Regions from separate parts of the Ewingella allii genome, predicted to be linked through region 2. Evidence: predicted binding sites of a transcription regulator. Region 2 holds the regulator's gene; each other region holds the start of a gene.
What was found. Region 2 encodes CRP, which controls carbon source genes, mostly activating them, when cyclic AMP is high. Its sites were predicted from a motif close to ATGTGANNNNNNTCACAT; they were not measured.

Region 1 (2,272 bases), on a different contig from region 2:
GGCGTTAGCTGGTGCAGACTCGACCTGTGTCGCGGCCAAGGTGGTGAAAGAGGCCCCGGCCAGTGCGATGGCTGCGAGAGTCTTTGTCAGGTTTTTCATGATGTCTTGCCCTCAGTCGTCGTGATTAATGCGACGATTATTTATACAGCTCAGCAGTCCCGTACAGGCGGTTGTCGCCGGATGCGGAGATGATGCGATAAGAGGTAGCACCATTAGCTTCTGCTTTGGCTGCCAGTTTATTTTCCAGACTAGACAGGTTAGTGCCGGCCTGTGCGCTGATCACGCCGATTGGCTGTGAGTTAGCAGGAGCAGACTGAACCTGGGTGGCGGCCATAGTGGTGAAAGAAGCCGTTGCCAGTGCGATGGCTGCGAGGGTCATTGTCAGGTTTTTCATAATATATTGTCCTATTGATTCGTCGTTTATCAGGCTTTGTTAGCTGGGCGCTCTTCGCGCGCTCTTTCTGGGCAACAAAGCCACTCTTCTGTCCGTTCGGTACCCTTTAAAACTCAATACTTCAGGACTTATTTGTACAGCTCGGCAGTCCCGTACAGGCGGTTGTCGCCGGAAGCGGAGATGATGCGATAAGAGGTTGCACCATTAGCTTCTGCTTTAGCGGCCAGCTGGTGTTCCAGGCTAGACAAGTTGGTACCGGCCTGCGCGCTAACTACGCCGATTGACTGGGCGTTAGTTGGAGCAGACTGAACCTGAGTCGCAGCCAGAGTGGAGAAAGAAGCCGTGGCCAGTGCGATGGCAGCAAGAGTCATTGTTACGTTTTTCATGATAAGTACCTTTAATTATGAATCATTATTATTAATCGTTAACTAATTTAGTGCGATAACGCTTTAAAAGCGGCTCGCTGTTATTTGTACAGCTCAGCAGTACCGTGCAGGTAGTTGTCACCAGAAGCACCGATGATGCGGTAAGAGCTGGCACCTGCTTCAGTAGCTTTGGCATTCAGTTCACGCTGCAAGCTAGACAGGTCATTGCTTGAGTTCGCGCTGATCACGCCAATTTTTTCTTGGTTAGCCGGAGCTGAATCAACCAGCGTTGCCGCCATGGAAGAGAAAGATACGGTAGCCAGAGCCAGTGCTGCGATAGTCATTTTTACGTTTTTCATGATGTTAGTTCCTTATCTCTATTCGTTTATCGTGCTGTCGAAAGTCTTTATGATTCGCTCAACGTTATTAATTAACGTTCGATAATTAAATATTAGTCGTTGACGGAATCTTGTGCAACTTATTTTTTTAATAATCGTTAACTAAAAGTGCTGTGAGCAAGATCACGTTAACAAGAGGGATATGTATCTCAATTGTTAAATCTTCACGGCAAGTTAATTAATTAACGGTCGATAACTAAATGCTAGTGGGTTTTGATGACACAAGCAAGAATTATTTAATGAGTGATAACTTAATGGTTGGAGTGAAGGGCGAAGGATGGTAAAACCGTTGGGTGGTTTTCAGAAGTCTCGCTCTGCTGAGAATCAGAAAGGCGACCTTTATGTCGCCTTTCTATTACATCCCCTTTCTGCGTTGGCGTCTAAAGCACGGTGCAATAAGGGGTCAGGTGATCACCTAGTAATAAACGGGAGGGTGATTGCCTGAGCCCGCTGGGGCAGGTGGCATGGTTGGAGAAGTTGGAATGCGCTGTTGTGACGATTTGCCGTTGACGAAGCGGGCAGGGTGACAAAAGTTACTGTCCCCAGTCACATTGACCATGGCAACTTCCTGACTCTGTGTTGGCATCATGATAACCTGCTGTGCGGCGACATTGGCAACCGGGGCAGCGGTTAAAGCCATAACGGCAAGAAGGATTTTTAAAGCACGCATGATGGTTTGTCCTGAGATTCTAGATGCTAAGAGTGATTTACTTATCGCTCGATAATTAAATAATAATCTCTGCTGGACTTGTGCGCAACTATTTTTAATAATGATCGTTAAATTATTCTGATAACCAGAACCAATAAGGTGATGGAAGGAGGGTGTATGAGCACTGAACACACGGCTTTGGTCCGGAAAAGTCGCGGTCGCCCAAAACAGTTCGATCGTGGAACTGCTCTGAGCAAGGCCCTGAATTTATTCTGGCGTCATGGCTATGAGGCCACTTCTTTAGCGGACTTGGTCGAAGCCACGGGTGCGAAAGCTCCTACCTTATATGCCGAGTTCGGCAATAAAGAGGGGTTATTCCGCGCGGCCGTTGAACACTATCTGGCAACCTTTTACGAAAAGAGTTTCTGTCTGCTGAGCAGAACAGATTTGTCCGTTGAACAGGCTA
Region 2 (2,272 bases):
AGTGGGCGCTGAGTGCGCAGCAAGCGAGCAATACGGCTAAAGTGGTAATAACAGAATTGGCCGACCGGGTTATCGCGATAGCGCGAGGCAATTTTCTCCAGCGCCGCGAGTTCATTGGTCATGTTGAAACGGTCCGAGCGGCGGTGATAGAGAATGTCATCGGCGATCACTCGCAGACGGGCGGCGATCACCTGCGCATTGCGGCGAATCACCGCCTCGGCGTGGCTCTCTTCCACCAGCTTCTGCACTTCTTCGGGCAAATGCAGGCTGACGGCGATGTGCTCCTGTAAATCGAGCGCCACCTGAAAACGCTGAAACAGCCTCTTGTGCTGGTGATGCCCCTGCTGCGGCAACATGTGCAATTGCTGGTAGAGCAGGGCGATCAGATCGATCACCTGCTGCTGGCGTTTCAGCAGCGGCGGCAGCGCGGTTTCCGGATCGGTGTGTTGGGTGAGCAGGCTGTATTTGGCTTCGAAATAGTCGGCCAGCTGGATATAAAGCTGGCTGAGGGTTTCGCGCATTGGTTGCTCTTCAGAGAGGCGAAACCAAACCCAGTTAAACAGCCCGTACCACGCAGTGCCGACGATATACAGCAGCGGCGCGTGCCAGATGGGCACCAGCCCGGCCATGCTCAGGGTGAAAATGGTGGCCACCAGCGCACCCGGCAGTAAACGCGCGTGCAGTGGGCCAATCTCGCCGGTCACGCCAATAATCAGCGCCAGCGATAACATAATAAGGGGCAGGGGAATGTGCCAATTCACCAGCATCAGTTGCAGCATCACGCTGCCGAATGCAAACAGAGAGCCGCCGACAATCAGGCGTTTGAAAAAGCGTTTGTGGGGAGTATCCAGACCAGAAATGTTGCAGCAGGCGGGCACCAGCGAGAACAGCAGGCCCATTTGCAACTGGCCGAACATCCAGCCGATAGCGACCGGAATTGCCAGTACCAGCGTCTGGCGTAGCGCGTAGTTGACCTCGGGATGATAGAAAAACCGACGCCACAATCTCATGCGTTGCTGCTTAACACGCACTATCAATCAGTCTCCCTAGGCTCCAATAAAAACGGCGCGACAGTTGCCTGCCGCGCCGTTTCTCAGGGAATTAACGTGTGCCGTAAACGACAATCGTTTTACCGTGAGCGGAGATCAGGCTCTGATCTTCCAGCATTTTTAGAATTCGACCAACGGTTTCGCGGGAGCAACCCACGATCTGGCCAATTTCCTGACGAGTGATTTTGATCTGCATCCCGTCTGGGTGAGTCATCGCATCCGGTTGTTTTGCCAGATTCAGCAAGGTCTGCGCGATACGGCCGGTAACGTCGAGGAAAGCCAGGTTACCGACTTTCTCAGAGGTTACTTGCAGGCGTGTCGCCATCTGAGCGGATAAGCGCATCAGAATGTCCGGATTAACCTGAATCAACTGGCGGAATTTTTTATAGGAAATTTCAGCCACTTCGCAGGCAGTTTTTGCACGAACCCAAGCACTACGTTCCTGACCTTCTTCGAAGAGTCCCAGCTCGCCGATGAAGTCACCTTGATTCAGGTAGGACAGTATCATCTCTTTGCCTTCTTCATCTTTAATCAGGACGGCAACCGACCCTTTCACGATGTAGTAAAGCGTTTCGGCCTTTTCACCTTGGTGAATCAGCGTACTTTTAGAAGGATACTTATGTATATGACAGTGAGACAGGAACCATTCGAGAGTAGGGTCTGTTTGTGGCTTGCCGAGAACCATTTGCTATTATCCTCTGTTGTTATCGCTGCCCAAAATCACAGGGCTCAGAGTTCCCTGTACGGCGTCTTTAAATACGCGCCCTTTTAGCATATGAACTGTCCAGCAATGCTGCAAGCGGGAGTCGGAGTGAAACAAGAATCTGAATATTTCTGTTAACACCGTGGCTTCAGAGTGAAAACCACAAACCCATCACCGCAATTTACTGAAACAGTGTGTAACGGCTTTGTTTGTAGCACAGGTTTGCGCGGGTGTCTTCTGTTGTCTCGCTTCAGCATGATGGCGATCGGGTTACGTTGCCGGTTTTTTTCTAAAAGAGTAGTCTGAAGGAAATTTCTGCTTCATAAACGCATCAGGAGTATGGCACATGCAGGCACGGGTAAAATGGGTTGAAGGGCTGACATTTTTGGGTGAATCCGCCTCTGGACATCAGGTTCTGATGGACGGCAATGCGGGCGACAAGGCCCCAAGCCCGATGGAAATGTTGCTGATGTCTGCGGGAGGTTGCAGCGCCATCGACGTGGTGTCGATTCTGCAAAAA
Region 3 (2,272 bases), on a different contig from region 2:
ATCAGGCGGCGCACGTGTCCGTCAGAACGCGCGATAAAGTCGAACAGGCGATGGCTGAGCTGAATTACGTCCCCAACCGTGTTGCTCAGCAACTGGCGGGCAAAAAAAGCTTCACTCTCGGACTGGCGACTACCGAACTGGCGCTGCACGCACCTTCACAAATCGCATCTGCGATGAAAACTCGCGCGAATCAGTTGGGTTTCAACGTTGTGATTTCGATGATCGACAACCTGAGTCTGACCGCCTGCCGTACGGCGGTGAACGAACTGATGTCACAGCGGGTGGATGGGATTCTGATCAACGTGCCGCTGTCAAATGATGATGCGACAGCAATAGCTCAGCTTTGTGGCACTTTGCCGGCGCTGTTTCTGGATGTGGATCCCGAAGCCGACGTCTTCAAAATTCTGTTCGATCCGCATTGTGGGGCTGAGCAGGGGGTGGAACATTTGCTGGCGCTTGGACATCAGCAAATCGCGGTGCTGACTGGTCCGCTCGAATCTATCTCTGCGCGTTTGCGTTATGAAGGCTGGCTAAACACGCTGGCTACGCGTGATATTACACCCTGTGCGATTCAGCACGGCGACTGGAGCGCGGCGTCGGGTTATCAGCAGGCGTTTTTACTGCTCAATCAGCCGAAGCGTCCGACAGCCATTCTGGTCGCCAATGACCAGATGGCGCTCGGTGTCCTGCGTGCCGTGCATGAGTTTGGTCTGCGGGTGCCGGAACAAATTTCGGTGATTGGCTATGACGATACTGAAGACAGTGCCTTTTTCTTCCCGCCGCTGACCACCATCAAACAGGATTTTCGCCTACTGGGGCATGAGAGCATCAATCGCCTGCTGGGTAATCTGCATAATCATGACAATCATCACGGTGACTCCCTGTTGTTGCCCACTTCTTTGGTCGAGCGCCATACCACTGCCAGACCAGGCGCAGAAAATGTGTCACAGGAAACATTGTCTCAGGAACTGATCCGCATCGCGCATCAGCTTAGTGCCCTGTAAACCTTCTTTGTAAACACTGACTGGCGCGGAATTTGTGATCCGCGTCCCTTTCCTGAATTCCTCCGCTTTACTTACTTTCTTCAGATAAGCATGTTTACATTATTGTGAGCGTATAACAATTTGCCGAGAAGAGAGTATGAACCCATCTGCTGAAGATAAATTATCATCGCTGGCCACCGTTCTGGCCCGCCGTGACTGGGAGAAACCTGCCTCGACGCAGTGCAATAGATTATCTGCGCATCCGCCGTTTAACAGTTGGCGTGATGCTCAGGAAGCCAGAAAAAATCAGCCTTCAGCAAAAATCCGCTGCCTCAATGGCGAATGGAGTTTCAGCTATTTTAACCGCCCGGAAGCGGTTCCTGAGCAATGGTTGCAACAGGATCTGGTTGACGCCGATCGCCTACAGGTGCCATCAAACTGGCAGCTGGCAGGCTATGACGCGCCAATATACACCAACGTTCAATATCCGATCCCGGTGGATCCGCCGTTTGTGCCCGAAGAAAATCCCACAGGTTGTTACTCGCTCACATTTTCTGTGGATGATGACTGGCTGAGCAGCGGACAAACGCGCATCGTGTTTAACGGCGTCAATTCGGCGTTCTATTTATGGTGTAACGGCAAGTGGGTCGGTTACTCACAGGACAGCCGTTTACCGGCTGAATTCGATCTCAGCAATGTTTTACACACTGGAGAAAACCGTCTGGCTGTGATGGTGCTGCGCTGGAGTGACGGCAGCTATCTGGAAGATCAGGATATGTGGCGCATGAGCGGCATTTTTCGAGATGTCACGTTACTGCATAAACCGGTGGAGCAAATCACCGACTTTCAGGTGCGCACGCATCTATTCCACGGTTTCACGCAGGCGGAGCTGGAAGTCCAGGTCAGTGCCGCCGTGCCGCAGGAAACTGCGACTGATTATCAGGTACGCGTCGAACTTTGGCAGGGTGATAAAGCGGTAGCAGAACATCAGCAACCGCTAGGCAGCGAAATTATTGATGAGCGGGGTGCAGCGTATGACCGTACTACGCTGCGCCTGCCAGTTAGCCGGCCGAAATTGTGGAGCGCAGAACAACCGGCTCTATATCGCGCGGTGATTTCACTGATTTCACCTAAAGGCCAACTTATTGAAGCCGAAGCGTGCGATGTCGGTTTCCGTCAGGTTGAAATCAGCAACGGATTGCTGAAAGTGAACGGTCAGCCAGTGCTGATCCGAGGCACCAACCGTCACGAGCATCATCCTGAAAACGGTCAGGTTATGGATGAAGCCA

Region 1: bhsA (multiple stress resistance protein BhsA) is a predicted target of CRP. The motif match lies at 1,269-1,286, and genes of this name have one in related genera.
Region 3: SBO83_RS09925 (beta-galactosidase) is a predicted target of CRP. The motif match lies at 1,037-1,054, and genes of this name have one in related genera.

The regions. Positions count from the first base shown of each region.
Region 1 is NZ_JAWUDN010000001.1:385,640-387,911, forward strand. It holds gene bhsA (multiple stress resistance protein BhsA) at 1-99, opposite strand, end outside; gene bhsA (multiple stress resistance protein BhsA) at 137-394, opposite strand; gene bhsA (multiple stress resistance protein BhsA) at 523-780, opposite strand; gene bhsA (multiple stress resistance protein BhsA) at 861-1,118, opposite strand; gene SBO83_RS01870 (hypothetical protein) at 1,573-1,827, opposite strand; gene SBO83_RS01875 (TetR family transcriptional regulator) at 1,984-2,272, shown strand, end outside.
Region 2 is NZ_JAWUDN010000005.1:306,995-309,266, forward strand. It holds gene SBO83_RS13785 (YccS/YhfK family putative transporter) at 1-1,004, opposite strand, end outside; gene crp (cAMP-activated global transcriptional regulator CRP) at 1,102-1,734, opposite strand; gene SBO83_RS13795 (OsmC family protein) at 2,099-2,272, shown strand, end outside.
Region 3 is NZ_JAWUDN010000003.1:234,346-236,617, forward strand. It holds gene SBO83_RS09920 (LacI family DNA-binding transcriptional regulator) at 1-1,004, shown strand, start outside; gene SBO83_RS09925 (beta-galactosidase) at 1,141-2,272, shown strand, end outside.